Regions from separate parts of the Kitasatospora sp. NPDC101801 genome, predicted to be linked through region 2. Evidence: predicted binding sites of a transcription regulator. Region 2 holds the regulator's gene; each other region holds the start of a gene.
The links. The regulator HrcA, encoded in region 2, represses chaperone genes, less so after heat shock. The targets are predictions, from matches to a motif close to TTNGCACTCNGNNNNNCNGAGTGCNAA.
Positions count from the first base shown of each region.

Region 1: groES (co-chaperone GroES) is a predicted target of HrcA. The motif match lies at 3,773-3,799, and genes of this name have one in related genera.
Region 3: groL (chaperonin GroEL) is a predicted target of HrcA. The motif match lies at 4,394-4,420, and genes of this name have one in related genera.

Region 1 covers NZ_JBIWML010000007.1:167,866-175,582, forward strand. Annotated here, with positions in the region: gene tsaD (tRNA (adenosine(37)-N6)-threonylcarbamoyltransferase complex transferase subunit TsaD) at 1-965, shown strand, start outside; gene ACIRPK_RS12405 (hypothetical protein) at 962-1,225, shown strand; gene ACIRPK_RS12410 (polysaccharide deacetylase family protein) at 1,261-2,124, shown strand; gene ACIRPK_RS12415 (SAM-dependent methyltransferase) at 2,100-3,278, opposite strand; gene ACIRPK_RS12420 (DUF6234 family protein) at 3,301-3,693, opposite strand; gene groES (co-chaperone GroES) at 3,943-4,248, shown strand; gene groL (chaperonin GroEL) at 4,348-5,976, shown strand; gene ACIRPK_RS12435 (LysR substrate-binding domain-containing protein) at 6,352-7,353, shown strand; gene ACIRPK_RS12440 (WhiB family transcriptional regulator) at 7,403-7,717, opposite strand, start outside.
Region 2 covers NZ_JBIWML010000002.1:319,260-326,976, forward strand. Annotated here, with positions in the region: gene ACIRPK_RS05695 (PDZ domain-containing protein) at 1-1,266, opposite strand, end outside; gene ACIRPK_RS05700 (16S rRNA (uracil(1498)-N(3))-methyltransferase) at 1,728-2,477, opposite strand; gene dnaJ (molecular chaperone DnaJ) at 2,517-3,656, opposite strand; gene hrcA (heat-inducible transcriptional repressor HrcA) at 3,714-4,745, opposite strand; gene htpX (zinc metalloprotease HtpX) at 4,967-5,884, shown strand; gene ACIRPK_RS05720 (hypothetical protein) at 5,900-6,478, shown strand; gene ACIRPK_RS05725 (hypothetical protein) at 6,482-7,159, opposite strand; gene ACIRPK_RS05730 (DUF3097 domain-containing protein) at 7,308-7,717, shown strand, end outside.
Region 3 covers NZ_JBIWML010000008.1:86,735-94,451, reverse strand. Annotated here, with positions in the region: gene ACIRPK_RS13150 (HelD family protein) at 1-23, shown strand, start outside; gene ACIRPK_RS13145 (copper homeostasis protein CutC) at 396-1,070, opposite strand; gene ACIRPK_RS13140 (hypothetical protein) at 1,249-1,878, shown strand; gene ACIRPK_RS13135 (DUF4031 domain-containing protein) at 1,859-2,140, opposite strand; gene ACIRPK_RS13130 (hypothetical protein) at 2,137-2,490, opposite strand; gene groL (chaperonin GroEL) at 2,614-4,236, opposite strand; gene ACIRPK_RS13120 (cold-shock protein) at 4,562-4,765, opposite strand; gene ACIRPK_RS13115 (ubiquitin-like small modifier protein 1) at 5,346-5,624, opposite strand; gene thrC (threonine synthase) at 5,657-6,937, opposite strand; SAM riboswitch class I at 6,955-7,093, opposite strand; gene ACIRPK_RS13105 (glucosyl-3-phosphoglycerate synthase) at 7,298-7,717, shown strand, end outside.

The DNA of each region.
Region 1 (7,717 bases), on a different contig from region 2:
ACGCCCGGTTCGGCGGCGTGGTCCCGGAGATCGCCAGCCGGGCGCACCTGGAGGCGATGGTCCCGACCATCCAGCGCGCGCTGGACACCGCCGGGATCAAGGGCTCCGACCTGGACGGCATCGCCGTCACCGCGGGCCCGGGCCTGGCCGGCGCGCTGCTGGTCGGCGTCTCGGCCGCGAAGGCGTACGCCTGGGCGCTGGACAAGCCGCTGTACGGGGTGAACCACCTGGCCTCGCACATCTGCGTGGACCAGCTGGAGCACGGCCGGCTGCCGCAGCCCACGATGGCGCTGCTGGTCTCCGGCGGGCACTCCTCGCTGCTGCTCAGCGCGGACATCACCACCGACATCCGCCCGCTCGGCGCGACCATCGACGACGCGGCGGGCGAGGCCTTCGACAAGATCGCCCGGGTGCTCGGACTGGGCTTCCCCGGCGGCCCGGTGGTGGACCGGATGGCCCGGGACGGCGACCCGAAGGCGATCCGCTTCCCGCGCGGACTGAGCGGTCCGAAGGACCCGGAGTACGACTTCTCGTTCTCCGGCCTGAAGACCGCGGTGGCCCGCTGGGTGGAGGCCAAGCGGCGGGCCGGCGAGACGGTGCCGATCGCCGACGTGGCGGCCTCCTTCCAGGAGGCGGTCACCGACGTGCTGACCCGCAAGGCGGTCAAGGCCTGCAAGGACAACGGCGTCGACCACCTGATGATCGGCGGCGGGGTGGCGGCCAACTCCCGGCTGCGCGAGATGGCCCGGCAGCGCTGCGAGAAGGCGGGCATCGTGCTGCGGGTGCCGCGCCCGGGCCTGTGCACCGACAACGGCGCGATGGTGGCGGCGCTCGGCTCCGAGATGGTCTGGCGGGACCGCGCGCCGTCCTCCTTCGACCTGTCGGCCGACTCCTCGCTGCCGGTCACCGAGGTCTCCGTCCCGCACACCGATCTGCACGCGGCCGCGCACGAGGCGCTGCGGTGACCGTCGCGCAGATGTGGGAGGCCCGGGCCGTGGACGGTCGGGCCGGTGAACTCTCGTCCTGGGTGCGGGAGTTCGTGCTGCCCGCACTGCGCGGCTCGGCCGGGCTGGTGCGCACCGAGCTGTTCGCCGCGCCCGGCGACCGGGTGCTGCTGATCACCTGGTGGCAGGACGCCGACCCGGTCCCGGTCGCCGACCCGCCGGCCGGGCTGCTGGCGCGCCCCGTCCATCGGTGGGGGTTCACCAGCGAGCACGTCGAGTAGCCTTCCTGGGAGTTCGCTGAACGACGGGGAGCACGGTGAAGAAGACGTACGGGGTGGCTGCGCTGGCCCTGCTGCTGGTGGCCGGATGCGGCAGTGGAGCGGCGGAGCCCCCGGCGGCTCCGGCGGCCTCGACCCCCGCCGCCGGCAAGGCCGCTGACGCCGCGTCGGCCACGCCCTCGGCCACGCCCGTGCAGGCGGCGGGCAACTGGTCCAAGTGGGGCCTGACCGCCCTGCCCCCGGCCCCCGCCGCCCCGGCCGACAAGCCGGTGAAGCTGACCGCCACCGGCCCGGTGCCGGTCTTCAGCGAGGTGCCGACCAAGGACAAGGTGGTCTTCGTGACCATCGACGACGGGGCCGAGAAGGACCCGAAGTTCGTCGAGATGATCACTGACCTGAAGATCCCGATCTCGATGTTCCTGACCCGGGACATCGTCAAGGACGACTACGGCTACTTCAAGCCGCTTCAGGCGCTCGGCAACCACGTGCACAACCACACCACCGACCACGCCCAGCTCAGCAAGGTCTCGGCGGAGAAGCAGAAGTCCGAGGTCTGCGACGCCCAGACCGCGCTCACCCAGCAGTACGGCAAGGCCCCGCTGCTGTTCCGCCCGCCGTACGGCGACGGCGCGCACACCCCGCAGCTGAACACCTCGGTGCAGCAGTGCGGCCCGCGCGCGATCGTGCTCTGGCGCGAGTCGATGCAGATCCACGACATGCAGTACCAGGCCGCCGACAAGAAGCTCAAGCCCGGTGACATCGTGCTCGCGCACTTCCGGGGGCCCAAGGACCTCAAGGGCGAGACGATGACCGAGATGTTCGCCGAGCTGCTGCGCCGGATCCAGGAGCAGGGCTTCGCGGTGGCCCGGCTGGAGGACTACATCCAGGCCCCGACCGGCTGACCCAGCATCATCAGCGGGCCCCGGTCGGTCCGGCAGAGGATCACCGTGACGCTGTGCGGACCGCTCGGCTTCAGCTGCTTGCGCAGCTCCTCCGGGGTGATCGCGATGCCGCGCTTCTTGATCACCACGGTGCCGACGCCGCGCTCGCGGAGCAGCGCCTTGAGCTTCTTGACGTGGAACGGCAGTACGTCGGTCAGCTCGTAGGCGTGCGCGTACGGCGTCGCGACCAGCCGGTCCGAGGTCAGGTAGGCGATCATCGGGTCGATCAGCCGGCCGTCCACCTGCCCGGCCACCTCGGCCACCTGGTGGGCCCGGATCACCGCGCCGTCCGGCTCGTACAGGTAGCGCCCGACCGGCCCGGCCGCCGGGTCGGGCAGCTGACCGCCCGTCAGGGTGTGCGGGCCCGGCAGCAGGGTGGCCCGGTGCGGTTCGACGGCTCCGGTGCCGAACCAGAGCACCGCCTCCTTGACCTCCCCGTGGTCGGACACCCACTCCGCCTCGGCACCGGCGGGCACCAGCTCGTGCGGGATGCCGGGCGCCACCTTGAGCGCCCCGTACGGGGTCCGGCGGGCCGCGTCGACCGCCCAGGAGAGCGGCGGGGAGTACGCCTCCGGATCGAAGACCCGCCCGCGCGCCGTCCGGCGCGCCGGGTCGGTGAAGACCGCGTCGTACCCGGTGACGTCCACCTCGGTGACGTCCGCGCAGCGCACCTCGATCAGCCCGGCCAGGCCCAGTGCGGCGGCGTTCGCCTCGGCCACCGCGCAGGTCAGTTCGTCCCGGTCGACCGCCAGCACCGCGATCCCGGCCCTGGCCAGCGCGATCGCGTCCCCGCCGATCCCGCAGCACAGGTCGGCCAGCCGCTTCACCCCGAGCCCGGCGAACCGCTGTGCCCGCCACTCGGCGACGCTGCGGCGGGTGGCCTGCTCCACCCCGTTCGGGGTGAAGTACAGCGCGTCGGCGTCGTCGCCGAACTTCGCCCTGGCCCGCTGCCGCAGCCTGGCCTGTTCGAGTGCCGCGCCGACCAGCTCGGCCGGGTGCGTCCGGCGCAGCCGGGTGGCCAGCGCCAGCTCCTCGTCGGGCTTGAACTCCCGCAGTTCGGCGAGCAGCGCCTGCCCCTGGTCGGTCAGCAGGGCCCGGAACGATTCGATCTCCACGGGCCCATTCTGCCGCTCCGGGTCAGTTGCACCGGCCGCTGCCGCTGAAGCAGGGCTGGTAGTTCGAGGGGAGCGGCTCGGGCTTGGGGTCGTGGTCGTGCCGGTGCTGGTAGGCGTAGTTCGCCCCGCCGGTCAGCAGCACCGCGGTCAGCAGCAGCCCGTGCAGCACGGCGGTGACCCGCAGCCGCCCGCGCCAGGCGAGCGCCGTCACGGCCAGCAGCCAGAGGGCCAGCGCGCCGATCGTCAGGATCGGCGTCCAGTCGTACGGCTCCGGCCCGGCGTCCTGGTCACCCCAGTGCCGGAAGGCCAGCGAGACGAAGGCGAACCAGCCGCCCACTGCGGAGAGCAGCAGGAACAGGAACGCCGAGACGAGGTCCGTCGCGAGGTCCGGACGAGGGCGGGTGGCAGCCGGCATGGTGCCGATCCTGCCCGGCCGGGGCGGGCTCGCGCATGAGTACGGGTACTCGTTTCCGGCGGTTCTCCGGGCCACGCCGTTGGCACTCTGGTTGACTGAGTGCTAACGGCCGCCTATGGTCGTTCCTGGCACTCCCCACCGGGTGAGTGCTAACGCGATGAAGCGAGTCTGACCCCCGCGACGGCAGACCCGTTCCCATCGCCACCTACCTGAAGAACAACCCCGTAATCTCCGAAGGGGAGCTCGGACGTGACCGCCAGCAGCAAGGTTGCCATCAAGCCGCTCGAGGACCGCATTGTGGTCCAGCCGCTCGACGCCGAGACCACCACGGCCTCCGGCCTGGTCATCCCGGACACGGCGAAGGAGAAGCCCCAGGAGGGCGTCGTCCTGGCCGTCGGCCCGGGTCGCTTCGAGGACGGCCAGCGTCTCCCGCTGGACGTCGCCGTCGGCGACATCGTCCTGTACTCGAAGTACGGCGGCACCGAGGTCAAGTACCAGGGTGAGGAATACCTGGTCCTCTCGGCGCGCGACGTTCTCGCCATCATCGAGAAGTAAGACGTACCAGCCCGCCCCGGATTCTTGTCACCAGTGACAGGGGCCCGGGGCGCGGTTGTTGGCTCACGCCGTCAGTAGACCCCTTTAGGAAACGGAATCATGCCGAAGATCCTGCAGTTCGACGAGGACGCCCGCCGCTCGCTCGAGCGTGGCGTGAACAAGCTGGCCGACACCGTCAAGGTGACCATCGGTCCCAAGGGCCGCAACGTCGTCATCGACAAGAAGTTCGGCGCCCCGACCATCACGAACGACGGCGTCACCATCGCCCGTGAGATCGAGCTGGACGACCCGTACGAGAACCTTGGCGCGCAGCTCGTCAAGGAGGTCGCCACCAAGACCAACGACGTCGCGGGCGACGGCACCACCACCGCCACCGTGCTGGCCCAGGCCCTGGTCAACGAGGGTCTCCGGAACGTCGCCGCCGGCGCCGGCCCGGCCGCCCTGAAGAAGGGCATCGACAAGGCCGTCGCCGCCGTCTCCGCGCACCTGCTCGCCAGTGCCCGGGAGATCGAGGGCAAGGAGGACGTGGCTGCCGTCGCGTCCCTGTCCGCCCAGGACCAGCAGGTCGGCGACCTGATCGCCGAGGCGATCGACAAGGTCGGCAAGGACGGTGTCATCACCGTCGAGGAGTCGAACACCTTCGGCGTGGAGCTCGACTTCACCGAGGGCATGCAGTTCGACAAGGGCTACCTGTCGCCGTACTTCGTCACCGACGCCGAGCGTCAGGAAGCGGTCCTCGAGGACCCGTACATCCTGATCAACCAGGGCAAGATCTCCTCGATCCAGGAGCTCCTCCCGCTGCTCGAGAAGATCCTGCAGGGCGGCACCTCCAAGCCGCTGCTGATCATCGCCGAGGACGTGGACGGCGAGGCGCTCTCCACCCTCGTGGTCAACAAGATCCGTGGCACCTTCAACGCCGTCGCGGTGAAGGCCCCCGGCTTCGGCGACCGCCGCAAGGCCATCCTCGGCGACCTGGCCACCCTCACCGGTGCCACCGTCATCTCCGAGGAGGTCGGCCTCAAGCTCGACCAGGCCGGCCTGGACGTGCTGGGCACCGCCCGCCGCATCACCATCACCAAGGACGACACCACGGTCGTCGACGGTGCCGGTGACTCGGAGGCCGTGGCCGGTCGCGTCAACCAGATCAAGGCCGAGATCGCCAACACCGACTCGGACTGGGACCGCGAGAAGCTGCAGGAGCGCCTGGCCAAGCTGGCCGGCGGCGTCTGCGTGATCAAGGTCGGCGCGGCCACCGAGGTCGAGCTCAAGGAGCGCAAGCACCGTCTCGAGGACGCCATCTCGGCGACCCGCGCGGCGGTCGAGGAGGGCATCGTCGCCGGTGGCGGCGCCTCCCTCGTGCACGCCCAGAAGGTTCTCGACGGCGGCCTCGGCCTGACCGGCGACGAGGCGACCGGTGTCGCCGTGGTCCGCAAGGCGCTCGCCGAGCCGCTGCGCTGGATCGCCCAGAACGCCGGCCTCGAGGGCTACGTCATCACCCACAAGGTCGCGGAGCTGGAGGCCGGTCACGGCTTCAACGCCGCCACCGGCGAGTACGGCGACCTGCTGAAGGCCGGCGTCATCGACCCGGTCAAGGTCACTCGCTCCGCCCTGGAGAACGCGGCCTCGATCGCGTCCCTGCTGCTCACCACCGAGACCCTCGTGGTCGAGAAGCCCGCCGACGAGGAGCCGGCCGGCCACTCGCACGGCGGCCACGGCCACGCGCACTGACGTCCCGTCAGGTCTCACCCGAGGCCCGGCCCCCCGTTCCGACGGGGAGCCGGGCCTCCGGCGTTCCCGGGCGGCCCACGCTGTGGCAGTCAGGGGCTCGGGGCTGTGCTGATGTGCGGCTCCGCCGCATGGGCGACGCCGGCGGCACACGCTGCGGCAGCCAGGGGCTCGGGGAACTGCGACGCCCACCCCGGGACGGGAGCACAGTGCGGGAGCGGTCAACCCCGGGCGTGGCTGAGGTCTGCGATAGGTGCGGGTTCAGGCGAAAGTGCCTGACCCTGCACGCGGCGATCACGCTTTGGAGGCCGACGTCGCAGTTCCCCGAGCCCCTGAGGTGGTTGGCCATTCGCTCAAAGCATCGCTTATAACTGAGGCATGATCGAGGCCCGTCATCTCCGTGTCCTGCGCGCCGTCGCCCGCAGCGGTTCGTTCTCCGCCGCCGCCCGGGAGCTGGGCTGCACGCAGCCCGCGGTGAGCCAGCAGATGAAGGCGCTGGAGAAGTCGGTGGCGACCCCGTTGGTGGCCCGGTCGGGCAAGGGAATGCAGCTGACCGAGGCGGGCCAGGTGCTGTTGAAGCACGCGAACGGGATCCTCTCCGGCCTGTCGGCCGCCGAGGAGGAGGTGGCCGCGATCGCGGGACTGCGGGCCGGACGGGTGCGGTTGGTGTCGTTCCCGACCGCGAGTTCCACCCTGGTGCCGCCGGCGGTGGCCCGTCTGCGGGGCGCCCGTCCGGGGGTGCGCGTGTCGCTGGTGGAGGCGGAGCCGCCGGAGTCGCTGGCGATGCTGCGGGGCGGCGAGTGCGAGGTGGCGCTGGCGTTCCGGTACCCGGACTCGCACGGCGGGGCCGCCCTGCCCGCCCCGTACACCACCGCCCGGGAGGCGCGGGCCGAGGCGACCCTGGAGGCGGCCGCCAGTCTGGCCGCGAACGACTGGTCGGACCTGGTGGTCCGGCCACTGCTGGACGACCCGCTGATCGGCCTGCTCCCGATCGGCCACCCGTTGGCGGCCAGGGACGAGAGCAGGCCGGTGGACCTGGCGGAGCTGGCGGCCGAGCAGTGGATCGCGGGCTGTCCGCAGTGTCGGGGGCACCTGGTGGAGCTGTGCGCGGGGGCGGGCTTCGAGCCGCGGATCGACTTCGCCACCGACGACTACCCGGCGGTGGTCGGGCTGGTGGCGGCCGGGCTCGGGGTGGCGGTGCTGCCGGGCCTCGCGCTGGAGGCGGTGCGGCACTCGGGGGTGGCCGCGGTACCGGTGCGGGCCGCCTCGGGAGCCCCGGCGGTGCGGCAGGTGGTCGCGCTGACCCTGCCGGATCTGGCGGAGGTCCCGGCCGTGGCGCTGATGCTGGACCAGCTCGCCGGGGCGGCCGCCGACCGGTAGTCGGGGCGGGGTTCGATGATGAAACGTTTCTGCACTACCTGACGCGGGATCAGCGCCTGATCGTGGCCGGCAGGGTGAGCGGAACCTCGACCAGCCGGTTGCGCGAACGGCCCATCAGTTCCTCGCGCTCGTCCTCGGTGAGGCCGCCCCACACGCCGTACGGCTCGCGGACCGCCAGCGCGTGCGCCGCGCACTCGGTCCGGACCGGGCAGCGCATGCAGACCTCCTTGGCGCTTGCCTCGCGCGAACTGCGCGCGGCCCCGCGCTCGCCCTCCGGGTGGAAGAAGAGCGAACTGTCCACACCGCGGCAGGCGGCGGAGAGCTGCCAGTCCCAGAGGTCTGCGTTGGGGCCGGGGAGGCGGGA
Region 2 (7,717 bases):
CAGTCCGGTGACCTCACCGTGGCCGCTCCTGGCCAGCTGGTGCAGGGTGCCGTCGGCCAGCGAGAGCAGCAGCACCCGGCCGTCGTGCGAGGCCAGCGCCAGCGTCCCGCCGTCCGGCGAGACGGCCAGGCCGAGCACCCGGCCGAGCTGCCCGGCCGCGAACCGCTGCCGCTCGGCGCCGAGCACGGCGGGGGCGTACTCCACCGCGTCGTCGCCCTCGGCGTCGGTGATCCACACCACGCCCTGCTCGCCGTCCTGCCCCGGCACGATCCGGGCCAGCCGGTGCCGGACCCCGGGGGTCTCGGCCAGCACCCGGGCCGGGCCCTCCTTGTGGGTCAGCCAGTGCACGCTGCCGCGCACCACCACCGCGCTGGCCCGGCCGGTCCGGTCCGGAGAGACGGTCTCCAACTGCCCGGTGGCCGAGGTCGGCCGGGGCTGACGGCCCGTCCGGGGGCCCGCGAGCAGGATCTCCAGGCGACGCGGCTCGGCGTCCGCCAGGTCGTCCAGGATCCACAGGTCACCCGCGCTGTGCCAGACGATCCGGGTGCCGTCGGTGGTGGCGTTCCTGGCGTAGAACTCGCCGTCGCTGTGCCGCCGCAGGTCGGTGCCGTCCGGCAGGCTGGAGTACAGCTGCCCGACGCCCTCGTGGTCGGAGAGGAAGGCGATCCGGCCACCGACCCAGAGCGGCGAGTCGATGTTGCCGTCCAGCCCGGCGTGCACCCGTTCGAACTCGTGCTCACCGATCCACAACTTGCCCGCCGTGCCGCCCCGGTAGCGCTTCCAGTACGCGGGCTCGGTGGTCAGCGGGGCCAGCAGCAGGGTCCGGTCGCCGTCCGGCTCCTGCGCCAGGCCGCCGATCGGTCCGTACGGCAGCCTGGTCGGCTCGCCGCCGTCCAGCGGGATCGCGAACGCCCAGCTGCGGCGCGGGGTCGCCTGTCCGGCGCTGGACACCGCGACCGGGCGGCCGTCCTTGGTCCAGCCCCGCAGCCGGGTGCGCGGCGCACCCCAGTACGTCAGCCGGCGGGCCTGCCCACCGTCGGTGGGCGCGACGTGGATCTCCGGCGCACCGTCCCGGGTCGAGGTCCAGGCGACGTGCCGGCCGTCCGGCGCGAACCTGGGGTGCCCGACCGGCACCTGATCGGCGGTCAGCCGCCAGGCCCGACCACCGCCCAGCGGCGCGAGCCAGATGTCGTCCTCGGCGACGAAGGTCACCAGGTCGCCGTGCAGGTGGGGATGGCGCAGATACGCGCTCGCAGAGGTCGTCACTGCGTCACTCTATGCAGCCCGGGCACTTCCGCACACGGGTTAGTTGCACTATCCCAGGGCTCGGGGCTGCACCTTCGGCAGACGCTCGGCGGTCGACCACCCAGGGGCCCGGGGGCTGCGCCACTGGCAGGGCGTCCACTTGCACCACCCAGGGGCCCGGGGGCTGCGCCGTAGGCAGGGCGTCCACTTGCACTACCCAGGGGCCCGGGGGCTGCGCCGTAGGCAGGCGCTCAGCGGTCGACTACCCAGGGGCTCGGGGAACTGCGAGGAGATCTGGCGCTCGGGTCACTGCGAAAGTGCCTGACCACCCACGCAACGGTGACCTTTTCCGAGGCCGGCGTCGCAGTTCCCCGAGCCCCTGACTCCGTAGCGGGCTGACCACCTGCCAAAAAGTCGGCGGCGCCCACATCAGCACAGCCCCGAGCCCCTGACTCCGTAGCGGGCTGAGCGCCTGCGGAAGGTCAGGTCCAGCGGCCGGTGCGGCCGAGGAGGAGGGCGCCTGCCGCCACGCCCGCTGTGGAGGTGCGGAGGACGGAGGGGCCGAGCCGGTACGGGGCGGCGCCGGCTTCGGCGAAGGTGGCGAGTTCGTCCGGGGAGACGCCGCCCTCGGGGCCGACGATCAGGACCAGGTCACCGCTCGCGGGGAGCACGGCGGTGGCGAGCGGGGCGGAGCCCTCCTCGTGCAGGACGGCGGCGAATGCCGCCGAGGCCAGCAGCGGGGCCAGCTGACGCGTCGTCATCGGCTCGCGGACCTCGGGGAACCGCAGCCGGCGGGACTGCTTGCCCGCCTCCCGGGCGGTGGCCCGCCACTTGGCGAGGGCCTTGGCGCCCCGGTCGCCCTTCCACTGGGTGATGCAGCGGGAGGCGGCCCAGGGGATCACCACGTCGACCCCGACCTCGGTCATGGTCTCCACCGCGAGCTCGCCGCGGTCGCCCTTCGGCAGGGCCTGGACCACCACGATCCGGGGGGTGGGCGCGGGCTCCTGACGGACGCCCAGCACGGTGACGTCCAGCGCGTCCTTGCCGTGCACGGCCGCCACGGTGCCCTCGACGCCGAGGCCGAGGCCGTCGGCGAGGGTGAGCGCCTCCCCGGGCTCCAGGCGCTTCACGGCGGCGGCATGCCGCCCCTCGGGGCCGTCCAGCCGGACCACCCCGCCGGGGGCGATCCCGGCGAGACGGTCGGTGTCCACGACGAACACGGGGGCGGTCATGCGCGTGCCTTACCTCGAAGCCTGGTACCTGGATCCGGCTCAGCGGCCGTTGAACGCGTCCTTCAGCCGGGAGAACAGACCCTGCTGGCCCGGTGCGAACGTCCCCGAAGGCCGCTCCTCACCGCGCAGCACCGCGAGGCGGCGGAGCAGGTCCTCCTGCTCGGGGTCGAGCTTGGTGGGGGTCTGCACCTCGACATGCACTATCAGGTCGCCCCGGCCGCCGCCGCGCAGGTGCGTGATGCCCCGGCCGTGCAGCGGGATCGACTGGCCGGACTGGGTGCCGGGCCGGATGTCGACCTCCTCCAGACCGTCCAGGGTCTGCAGCGGCACCTGGGTGCCGAGCGAGGCGGCCGTCATCGGGATGGTGACCGTGCAGTGCAGGTCGTCCCCGCGCCGCTGGAAGGTCGGGTGGCTGGTCTCGGCGATCTCGACGTACAGGTCGCCGGCGGGGCCGCCGCCGGGGCCGACCTCGCCCTCGCCCGCGAGCTGGATCCGGGTGCCGTTGTCGACACCGGCCGGGATCTTCACCGTCAGGGTGCGGCGGGCCCGGACCCGGCCGTCGCCCGCGCACTCGGGGCACGGGGTCGGGACCACGGTGCCGAAGCCCTGGCACTGCGGGCACGGCCGCGAGGTCATGACCTGGCCCAGGAAGGACCGGGTGACCTGGGAGACCTCGCCCTTGCCGCGACACATGTCACAGGTCTGCGCCGAGGTGCCGGGGGCCGCGCCCTCGCCGGAGCAGGTGGTGCAGGTGACGGCGGTGTCCACCTGGAGTTCCTTGGTGGTGCCGAACGCGGCCTCCTCCAGGGTGATCTCCAGCCGGATCATCGCGTCCTGGCCGCGCCGGGTGCGCGAGCGCGGCCCGCGCTGGCCGGAGGCCGCGCCGAAGAACGCGTCCATGATGTCGGAGAAGCCGAAGCCCGCCGCGCCCGCGCCGAAGCCGCCCGCACCGCCGCCGTTGGGCGACAGCGGGTCGCCACCGAGGTCGTAGACCTGGCGCTTGGCCGGGTCCGAGAGCACCTCGTAAGCGGCGTTGATCTCCTTGAACCGCTCCTGCGTCTTGGGGTCCGGGTTGACGTCCGGGTGCAGTTCGCGGGCAAGGCGCCGGAACGCCTTCTTGATCTCGTCCTGCCCCGCATCCCGTCGGACGCCGAGTACCGCGTAGTAGTCCGTGGCCACCAAATGCTCCGCTTGTTCCGCCTCTAGAAGTGCTGCGACTGGTCTGACAGTGCTCTGTTAGGACTCGGCCAGGATCTGACCCACGTACCGTGCCACCGCTCGCACCGCCCCCATTGTGCCCGGGTAGTCCATCCGGGTCGGTCCGATCACGCCCAGCTTCGCGACACTCTGATCGCCCGAACCGTAGCCGACCGAGACCACGGAGGTGGAATTGAGCCCCTCGTAGGCGTTCTCGTGGCCGATCCGGACCGTCATCCCCGCGTCCGCCGTCTCACCCAGGAGACGGAGCAGGACGACCTGCTCCTCCAGGGCCTCCAGCACCGGCTGGATGGTGAGCGGGAAGTCGTGGCCGAAGCGGGTCAGGTTGGCCGTACCGGCCAGCATGATCCGCTCCTCGTTCTGCTCGGCCAGCGTCTCGAAGAGGGTGGCCAGCACGGTGCTGACGGTGGGCCGGTCGGCGGGCTCGAAAGCCGCCGGCAGGTCCTCCAGCAGACCGGGCACCTCGGGCAGCGGCCGGCCGACCGCCTCGGTGTTGAGCTTGGCCCGCAAGTCGGCCAGCACCGTCTCGCCGACCGCCCCGGGGCAGTCGACCATCCGCTGCTCGACCCGGCCGGTGTTGGTGATCAGGACCAGCATCACCTTGGCCGGGGCCAGTGCCACCAGCTCGACGTGACGCACCGTCGAGCGGGACAGCGAGGGGTACTGGACCACCGCGACCTGCCGGGTCAGCTGCGCGAGCAGCCGGACCGTACGGGCCACCGTGTCGTCCAGGTCCACCGCGCCGTCCAGGAAGTGCCGGATCGCCCGGCGCTCGGGGGCGGTCATCGGCTTGACCTCGGCCAGCCGGTCCACGAACAGCCGGTACCCCTTGTCGGTGGGGATCCGGCCGGCGCTGGTGTGCGGCTGGTGGATGTAGCCGTCCTCCTCCAGGGCCGCCATGTCGTTGCGCACGGTGGCCGGGGAGACGCCGAGGTTGTGCCGCTCCACCAGGGCCTTGGAGCCGACCGGCTCCTCGGTGCCGACGTAGTCCTGGACGATCGCGCGCAGCACCGCGAGCTTGCGGTCGTCCAACGGCCGCTCGCTGTACATGGCCACGCACCTCCGTCTTCGCTTCCGTCCCGACCTGACCCGTCCCCTGGCACTCAGCTGGGCAGAGTGCCAGGACAGTACCTGCCAGTGTAAGGCCCGACCCCGGCGGCAGGAACGGCACCGCCTGGTGATCCTTCTCCCTGTCCCACCCGCGCCGCCCGTCGAATGCTCCCGGCAAGTGGCAGCATCGAAAGCGACAGATCCGGACATAAGGAGCAGCCATGTCGTCAGGTCAGCACTCCCGCTTCGCACCCGACCGCGGGCTGACCGGTCGGATGGTCACCACGATGTTCCTGATCGGACTGCTCTACGTCGGCTTCACCGGGCTGCTGATAGTGCTGCTCCGGGGGGCCTGGCCGCTGATCGTGCTGATCTCCGGCGGACTGTTCGTGGCCCAGTTCTGGTTCAGCGACCGGATCACCCAGCGGGCGATGGGCGCCCGCGAGGTGACGCCCGAGGAGTACCCGCAACTGCACGGCACCATCGACCGGTTGTGCGCGCTGGCCGACATGCCCAAGCCCCGGGTCGCGGTGACCGACACCGACATGCCGAACGCCTTCGCCACCGGCCGCAACCCCGAGCGCGCCGTGGTCTGCGTCACCACCGGACTGCTCCGGCGGCTGGAGCCGGAGGAGCTGGAGGGCGTGCTCGCGCACGAGCTCTCGCACGTGGCGCACCGGGACGTGGCGGTGATGACCATCGCCGGCTTCCTCGGCGTGCTGGCCGGGGTGATCACCCGGATCGCGCTGTACGGCGGCCTGATGAACGGGCGCGGCCGCAGCAACGACAGCAACGCCGCGCTGGCGATGATCCTGGTCCCGCTGGTCAGCATGGTGGTCTACGCGGCGAGCTTCCTGCTCACCCGGCTGCTGTCCCGCTACCGCGAGCTGGCTGCCGACCGGGCCGCCGCCCAGCTCACCGGGCGGCCCAGCGCGCTGGCCTCGGCGCTGACCAAGGTGACCGGCCAGATCGCCGCCATCCCGAGCGAGGACCTGCGCCGGGCGCAGCCGTACAACGCCTTCTACTTCGCCCCGGCGCTGAGCGCCCGGGAGGCCGCGAGCCAACTGATGTCCACCCACCCGTCGCTGGAGCGGCGGCTGGAGCAGCTCGGCCGGATCTCCGCCGAGCTCGGCCGCTGAGGAGGCACCGACCCGATGGGATTCCTGAACGCCCTGTTCGGCCGCAGCAAGCCGGTCCGGCCCGACCTCGACCAGCTCTTCGGGGTGCCCTCCGCGGCCCTCACCCTGGAGGCCGCCGCCGGCTTCCGCCCCACCGGCTTCGGCTCGGTCTGCTTCGCCGCCGTCGAGGGCGCCGCCTTCACCGAGGTGGCAGGACAGATCCGCGCCCTGCTGGACGCCGACACCGAACGCGGCGGCGTCCCGGTCGAGGTCTCGCAGGACTCGTACGGCTACTCCTGGCTGCTCGCCCGGCACACCCCCGAGGAGCTGCCCGACCTGGTCAACGACCTGCACGCGGTCAACAGCGAGCTGGAGGCGAACGGCTTCGGCCCCCAGCTGCTCTGCTCCATCGTCGGCTTCCGCAACGCGGCCGACCGCCCGCTCGGCCTGGTCTACCTGTACAAGCGCGGCACCTTCTACCCGTTCGCCCCGCTGCCGGGTGAGAAACGCGACAATCCGCTGGAGCTCCAGGTCAAGGCGATGCTCGGGAACGACCTGCGGGTGGAGCAGGACCTCACCCGCTGGTTCCCGGTCTGGGGCGCGCCGGGACTGTAGGGATCAGCCGGCCGCGCGGTAGGCCTCGACCGCCGGGACCAGGACGGCCCGCACACCGGCGGACGGATTCTGGGCGACCACCTGCTGCACCGTCAGGATCACGTCACCGATCCGCGCGAAGCCGGTCTCGGTGACGAACGGGTCGTCCTGGCCCGGGTGGGCCGAGACGATGCGGAGCACCAGGATGTCGTCGGCCGGCACCGCGGCCCCCGCCGTCGACACCACGTCCTGGACCGGGGTGCCGTCCCCGAGCGTGCGGGTGTAGGAGGCACAGCGCTGCGCGGCACCGCGGATGGCGACCATCACCTCGGCGGCCCGGCCGGACGGGTAGCGGTCGAGCACCTCCTGCCCGAACCACCCGTCCCCGGCACCGTCGGCCGGTTCCTGCTGCAGGCCCACCGCCACGTCCTCGGCCGGCGGGGCGTGGGCCGTCATGAAGGAGTCGACGCCGAGTTCGGAGCACGGCATCTCGGCGATCGGGACGGTGGAGGCGGGGCGGTGCGGGGCGCCGGTGGTCGTCGAGTCGATCTCGGCCGTCAGCAGCTCGAAGCCGGGCGGCAGCCGCTCCTGGGTCAGCAGACCGGCCCGCAGCGGCACCCGGGCGGACGCGGTCGCCTCCGCCGGGCGGGCGGCGGACGAGCAGGCCGGGACGGCCAGGACCGCCAGAGCGGCGGCAGCCATCACCGCAGGACGTGCACGCACTGGTTCCCCCAACGAATCCGAAGTCGCCCGCACTCTTTCACAGGGCCGTCCCGGGTCGGCCGGCAGGCCGGCGACCCGTCTCCCCCGGTCCGGGTGACGGCGGGTCAGCTCTCGTAGGATCGGTGCCATGCGCAGCAGGGAGTACGGCCCGGACCTCACCCCGCCGTGGAAGCGGCAGCAGCCCGCCCCCGAGGTGGCGGCCGAGCGGGATCTGGTGGTGGAGGAGGCGGCCACCGGGTTCTGCGGGGCGGTGGTGCGCTGCGAGCGGACGGCAGAGGGGTTCACCGTCACGCTGGAGGACCGGTTCGGCAAGCACCGGGTGTTCCCGCTGGTGCCGCGCGGCTTCCTGCTGGAGGGTCGGGTCGTCACCCTGGTCCGGCCGGTGGCGGCCGCCGCTCCGGCCCGGCCGAAGGTGACCGCCTCCGGGTCGGTCGCGGTGCCCGGCGCCCGGGCCCGGGTGGCCCGCGAGTCCCGGATCTACGTCGAGGGGCGGCACGACGCCGAGCTGGTCGAACGGGTCTGGGGCGACGACCTGCG
Region 3 (7,717 bases), on a different contig from region 2:
CCCTCCCCGAACAGCTGCGCTGAGCGAGGAAGCTCGGGGCTCTGCTGATGTGCGGCTCCGCCGCGCGGGCGACGGTGACCTTTAGGCAGACGCTTCGGGAGAGTCAGGGGCTCGGGGAACTGCGACGCCGGCCTCGGGAAAGGTGATCGCTGCGTGGGTGGTCAGGCACTTTCGCAGTGACCCGAACGCCAGATCTCCTCGCAGTTCCCCGAGCCCCTGGGTAGTCGACCGCTGAGCACCTGCCTACGGCGCAGCCCCGAGCCCCTGGGTAGTCGACCGCTGAGCGCCTGCCCAGAACGCAGCCCCGAGCCCCTGGGTAGTCGACGGCTGAGCGCCTGCCTACGGCGCAGCCCCCGAGCCCCTGGACCCGTAAGACCGAGCGCCCTGCAAAAGAGCTATGCGTCGATCAGGCTGCGCCAGTGGGCGACCTTCGCGGCGTCGACCGGGGTGTCCCAGCCGTTGGCGCGGACCGGGCCGCCGACGTGGAAGCCGTCGAAGCCGGCGGCGCGGAGGTCGGGGATGTGTTCGGCGCGGAGGCCGCCGCCGATCAGGATCTGCTGGCGGTAGCCGGGGTCGCCCGCCTTGGCGAGTTCGCCGGCCAGCACCTCCCGGCCGTCGCTCACGCCGGCCGCGGAGCCGGAGGTGAGGAAGGTGTCCAGCCCGGGCAGGTCGCCCACGGCGGCCCGGACGGCGGCCCGGTCCGCGCTGTGGTCGATCGCCCGGTGGAAGGTCCAGCGGCAGCCGGCCACCGCCTCCGCGACGGCCCGGGTCGCGGCCAGGTCCACCGCACCCTCGGCATCCAGGAACCCGAAGACGAACTCCTCGGCACCCTCGGCCCGCAGCGCGGCGGCCCGCGCCTGCAGCTCGTCCAGGCTGCCGGGGGTGAAGCCGTCCCGGAGCCGGAGCATCACCCGGAGCGGGATGCGGACCGCGTCCCGGATGGCCACGAAGTCCGCGAGGGCGGGGGTGAGACCGTCGGCGGCGATGTCGGCGACCAGTTCGAGGCGGTCGGCACCGCCCGTCTGGGCAGCCCGGGCGTCCTCCGCCGTCAGCGCGATCACTTCGAACATTGGTCTAGACATATCGCTTACCCTGCCATATCCGGAGGCCCGTCGGCGAGCCCTCTGCACGGGAAACAGTCCGGCCCCGCCGAGGAGGGGCCCGCGCTTCCCAGCATGGCCACCGCCCGGCGGGGCCGCATCCCGCGCGGGTGTGGCCGCCGGACCGGCGTCGGGAAGAATGACCGCCATGACCACCGCGCTGCTGGACCGCTGGACCGCCCTGCTGCTCCGCACCGGAGCCACCGTCGACCCCGCGCCGTACGGGCGCGACCTGCTCGCCCGGTGGGCCGAACCGCAGCGGCACTACCACCGCACCGCGCACCTGACGGCCGTCCTGGACCAGATCGACGCCCTGGCCGGACACGCCGAGGACCCGGACGCCGTCCGGCTGGCCGCCTGGTTCCACGACGCCGTCTACAAGCCCGACCGTTCCGAGAACGAGGAGCGCAGCGCCCAGCTCGCGATCCGCGCCCTGCGCGAGGCCGGGCTGGCCGAGGCGCTGGTGGAGGAGGTCGCCCGGCTGGTCCGGCTCACCGTCGGCCACCACCCCGCCCCCGGCGACCGGAACGGCGAGGTGCTCTGCGACGCCGACCTGGCCGTACTCGGCGGCACCCCCGAGCAGTACGCCGACTACGCGGCCGCCGTCCGCACCGAGTACGGCTTCGTCCCCGAGGACGCCTTCCGGACCGGACGGGCCGAGATCCTGCGACAGCTGCTCGCGCTGCCCGCGCTCTACCGGACGGACCACGCCCGGGAGCGGTTCGACGCCCCCGCCCGCCGCAATCTGGCCGCCGAGCTCATGCTCCTGGAGCGCTGACCGGCCGGCCGGCCTTCCGCCGCCGCAGCCCGGCCGCCGTCAACCGGGCCACCAGCTCCTTGCTGCCGACCGGCTGCGCGCCGAGCCCCACCGCCTGGTCGTACCAGGCGGCCGGGATGTCGTAGTGGTCGCGCTCGAAGCCGCGCGCGGGCGCGCCCAGCCGTTCGGCGAAGGCGTGCAGTTCCTCGTACGAGACGTCGCTCACCAGGTGCGACCAGTGCTTCCCGTGCCCAGGCCAGGACGGCGGGTCGATCAGGATCACGACAGCGCACCCACCGGCGCCACCACGGCCGCCTCCTTGCCGCACACCCAGTGCGGCTCGGGCCCGAGCTCCGGCTCCACGCTCAACGCGTGCGGGTCCCCCTCGGCGGCGCACACCTCGCACAGCGGCCAGCGCCCGTACGCCTCCAGCAGCTTGTCCTGGACGTCCTGCGCGACCAGGCCGAGCACGTAGTCCGTCCCGTCCGGCCACTGCTCCAGCCACCAGCGCCGGTGCGTCACCGCGTCCTCCACCAGCGACACCACCTGCGGGTCGGCCACGTCCCGGGCGGTCAGGTCGGCGAGGATCAGCGCCCGCGCACTGTGCAGCGCGGCTTCGATGTCAGAACTCATCCGTCCATTGTCCCGCAGCCCGCCACGGAGCCGGAAACGCCGGCGGAACGCCGCAGGGCGGCCTCCCCGGTGAAGGGGAGACCGCCCTGACGGACGTTCAGAACGTTCCGATCCTCGGGAGGATCAGAAGTCCATGTCGCCACCCGGCATGCCGCCGCCCGCGGGGGCACCGGCCTTCTCGGGCTTGTCGGCGATGACGGCCTCGGTGGTGAGGAAGAGCGCCGCGATGGAGGCGGCGTTCTGCAGCGCCGAGCGGGTGACCTTGGCCGGGTCGATGATGCCCGCGGCGATGAGGTCGACGTACTCGTTGGTCGCGGCGTTCAGGCCCCAACCGGGCTGCAGGTTGCGGACCTTCTCCACGACGACGCCGCCCTCGAGGCCGGCGTTGACCGCGATCTGCTTGATCGGGGCCTCCAGCGCGACGCGGACGATGTTGGCACCGGTGGCCTCGTCGCCCTCGAGCTCCAGCTTGTCGAACGCGACCGAAGCCTGCAGCAGCGCCACGCCACCACCGGCGACGATGCCCTCCTCGACGGCGGCCTTCGCGTTGCGAACGGCGTCCTCGATGCGGTGCTTGCGCTCCTTGAGCTCGACCTCGGTCGCAGCGCCGGCCTTGATCACGGCCACGCCGCCCGCGAGCTTCGCCAGGCGCTCCTGGAGCTTCTCGCGGTCGTAGTCCGAGTCGCTGTTCTCGATCTCGGCGCGGATCTGGTTGACCCGGCCGGCGACCTGGTCGCTGTCGCCGCCACCGTCGACGATGGTGGTCTCGTCCTTGGTGATGACCACCTTGCGGGCGGTGCCCAGCAGGTCGATGCCGGCGTTCTCGAGCTTGAGGCCGACCTCCTCGGAGATCACGGTGCCACCGGTGAGGATGGCGATGTCGCCGAGCATGGCCTTGCGGCGGTCACCGAAGCCCGGGGCCTTGACGGCGACGGACTTGAAGGTGCCACGGATCTTGTTCACGACCAGGGTCGACAGGGCCTCGCCCTCGACGTCCTCGGCGATGATGACGAGCGGCTTGCCGCTCTGCATGACCTTCTCCAGCAGCGGGAGCAGGTCCTTGACCGAGCCGATCTTGGAGTTGGCGATCAGGATGTACGGGTCCTCGAAGGACGCCTCCATCCGCTCCAGGTCGGTGGCGAAGTACGCGGAGATGTAGCCCTTGTCGAAGCGCATGCCCTCGGTGAGCTCGAGCTCCAGACCGAAGGTGTTGCTCTCCTCGACGGTGATGACACCTTCCTTGCCGACCTTGTCCATCGCCTCGGCGATGAGCTCGCCGATCTGGGTGTCGGCGGCCGAGATGGAGGCCGTCGAAGCGATCTGCTCCTTGGTCTCGACATCCTTGGCCTGGGCCAGCAGCTGGTCGGAGACGGCCTTGACGGCCTTCTCGATGCCGCGCTTCAGGGCCATCGGGTTGGCGCCGGCCGCGACGTTGCGCAGACCCTCGCGCACGAGCGCCTGGGCCAGCACGGTGGCGGTGGTGGTGCCGTCGCCCGCGACGTCGTCGGTCTTCTTGGCGACCTCCTTGACGAGCTCGGCACCGATCTTCTCGTACGGGTCCTCGAGCTCGATCTCCTTGGCGATGGAGACGCCGTCGTTCGTGATCGTGGGGGCGCCCCACTTCTTCTCCAGGACGACGTTGCGGCCCTTGGGGCCGAGCGTCACCTTGACGGCGTCGGCAAGCTGGTTCATGCCACGCTCAAGGCCGCGGCGAGCTTCCTCGTCAAACGCGATGATCTTGGCCATCGGAAGTGGTCCTCCAGGACACGGTCGACTGCACCGGACCGAGGGGCGCCCGCGACGGACGGCCCTGGTGTGCGGGGGTCTTGTCCCCTACCGCTCCCGGGGGCCTCACCGACCCGGTCCGTTGTCACTCTCATGCTGCGAGTGCTAACGCCAATGATTAGCACTCTCGGGTATCGAGTGCAAGCCCAATCGTGGTAGTGACACGCAGATCCGTGATCCCGGCGGGGACGCCGACGGGCCCGTACGACGATGTCGTACGGGCCCGTCGACCAAGCAGGTGACGCCAGCTCGCGGCCGAGCCGAGGTCCCCAGGGGTTCGAAAAGGTCAGACCGCCGCGCGGACCATGTCCGCCTGCGGGCCCTTCTGTCCCTGGGAGATCTCGAACTCGACCCGCTGGCCCTCCTCGAGGGTGCGGTAGCCGTCCATCTGGATCGCGCTGTAGTGGACGAACACGTCCGCACCACCGTCGACCGCGATGAAGCCGTACCCCTTCTCCGCGTTGAACCACTTGACGGTGCCCTGAGCCATTCCGAACTCCCCTTGTGCTGTGCTGGCCCTTCGCGGACCCGCAGGATGCGGGCCCAGGTCTGAACAGGCACGCCCGAGGGAACCCCCCCTGGGCGCAGCCGCGCTCGCCGCAAGCGCCCCACCGGTGCACCGCGAGGCGACCCGGCCGACGGGTGAATGCGTCGATCGCGGCTGAATGTATCCGGACAGACGCCCTCTGCAACAGGGCCAACCTTGCCGAATTCATCGGCAGTCGAATGGGATATCGCGGGAGGAAGGCGGCAGAGCGTGGCAATTCACTCCGGGCATAGCGGACTCATCACCGCAAAATGCGGCCAGATTTCTGACGCTTGCCTGACATCTTCTGTCTCACGCGGTCCGGCGGATGTCTCAATGGCCGGACGGGCCTTGCGTACGCGATCGGCTGACGGTGCGTGGGGAGCGCGGCGGTAAGAGCGGGGATACGCCGACTTCCGTCGCACTCTACTCCCTCCCGGGTGCCCGCTTTTCCACCCGGCACAGAGCCGCGCCGCCGTCGGAAGCGGAAATAGGGATTCCGGTTCGGACGGCGGCGCGGCCGTATTCGGTGAAGTTCGGGAACTCAGCAGCCGCCGGCCACCGCGGGAATGATCGAGATGCCCGCGCCGTCCTTGATCTCGGTCGCCAGGCCCTCGGCGAAACGCACGTCGTCGTCGTTCACGTACACGTTCACGAAGCGGCGCAGCTTGCCCGCGTCGTCCAGCACCCGGGCGGCGATGCCGGGGTGGTTGGCGTCCAGGTCGGCGATGACGGCACCCAGGGTGTCGCCCTCGGCGGTGACCTCGGCGACGCCGCCGGTGTAGGTGCGCAGGATGGTCGGGATGCGGACGGTGGCGCTCATGCACGGGCTCCTAGCGGGGAGGTGGGAGGGGATCAGGCGGAGGCGAGACCGGCGGCCCGGAACGAGTCCAGGGTCGGGCGGATGGTGGTGGTCAGGCCCGCGTCGGCGACGGCGTCCAGGGTCTTCAGACCGTCCCCGGTGTTGATCGCGACGGTCTCCTTGGACGGGTCCAGCTGACCCGTCTCGACCAGCTTCTTCAGCACCCCGATGGTCACCCCGCCGGCCGTCTCGGCGAAGATGCCCTCGGTCCTGGCCAGCAGCTTGATCGCCTCGACCACCTCGGCGTCGGTCACGTCCTCCACCGCGCCCCCGGTGCGGCGGGCGATGTCCAGCACGTACGGGCCGTCGGCCGGGTTGCCGATCGCCAGCGACTTGGCGATGGTGTTCGGCTTGACCGGGCGGATCACGTCGTGGCCCGCCTTGAAGGCGGCGGAGACCGGGGAGCAGCCCTCGGCCTGGGCGCCGAAGATCCGGTACGGGCGGTCCTCGACCAGGCCGAGCTTGATCAGCTCCTGCAGTCCCTTGTCGATCTTGGTGAGCTGGGAGCCCGAGGCGATCGGGATCACCAGCTGCTCCGGCAGCCGCCAGCCGAGCTGCTCGCAGATCTCGTACGCCAGGGTCTTCGAGCCCTCGCCGTAGTACGGCCGGAGGTTGACGTTGACGAAGCCCCAGCCCTCGCCGGCCGGGTCGCCGATCAGCTCCGAGCAGAACCGGTTCACGTCGTCGTAGTTGCCCTCGATGCCGACCAACTCGCCGCCGTAGACCCCGGCCATCACGACCTTGCCCTGCTCCAGGTCGTGCGGGATGAAGACGCAGGACTTGAAACCGGCCCGGGCCGCGGCCGCGCCGACGGCGCCGGCCAGGTTGCCGGTGGAGGAGCACGACAGGGTGGTGAAGTTGAACGCGCGCGCCGCCTCGATGGCGCAGGCGACCACCCGGTCCTTGAAGGAGTGGGTCGGGTTGCCCGAGTCGTCCTTGACGTGCAGCTGGGCGGTGAAGCCGAGCTCGCGGCCCAGGTTGTCGGCCTTCACCAGCGGGGTCCAGCCCGGGTTCAGGTTCGGCTTGCCCGCCACGTCGGCCGGGACGGGCAGCAGCGGGGCGTACCGCCAGATCGAGGCCGGACCGGCCTCGATCCGCTTGCGCAGCTCCTCGGCGGAGTCGGAGCCGAAGTCGTACGCGATCTCCAGCGGGCCGAAGCACTCGACGCAGGCGAAGCTCGGGCCGAGCGGGAATCGGGTGCCACACTCGCGACAGGACAGGGCGGCAGCGGGGCCGAGGTCGACGGTCGGGGCGGCAGAAACAGCGGTAGCCATGATGGCGGAGGCCTCTCTCCTCATCTTCCCCGTGACGCGGTCGCGCCACAGGACGGAATTGGCACCTGTCCCGCCGGATGACCACTGCTGGGCCGACCGTGCGAGAAGGTTGCCGGGACTTCGACGGGCCGTTCCCTCAGTCCCTCTGGATGAGCTCTGTGAAGTTGTGGTCCTGCTCTCCGGCCGACCCCGACGTGCGAAGGTCTGACCGCAGTACGAAGACTGTATCCGAAGGCGCCGGGCAGGGAACCGCGCGTCCGAGTCGCGAGATGCCCCGTCCCGAGAACGCCAGTCCGACCACTCAGCCCGAGGAGAACAGACGTGCCCGACCAGCCGACCCCGGCCGACCCGCCCGAGGAGCTGCTGCCGGAGGTGGCCGACTGGCTGCACCGGCGCTCCTGGACGACGGCCGACCGGCCGCCGGCCGACCTGCTCACCGCCAAAAGGGCGGCCGGCCCGGCCGGGACGGTCAGCGTGGTGCTGCCCGCCCTCGACGAGGAGTCCACGGTCGGGGAGATCGTCCGGGTGATCCGGCGCGAGCTGATGGAGCGGCTGCCGCTGGTGGACGAGATCGTGGTGGTCGACTCGGGCTCGGCCGACCGGACGGCGCAGACCGCCGCCGCGGCGGGTGCCCGGGTGGTGCACCGGGACGACGTACTGCCCCGGCTGCCGGCCGCCCCGGGCAAGGGCGAGGTGCTCTGGCGCTCGTTGCTGGTCACCTCCGGCGAGATCGTCTGCTTCATCGACGCGGACCTGCGGGAGTTCGACCCGGCCTTCGTC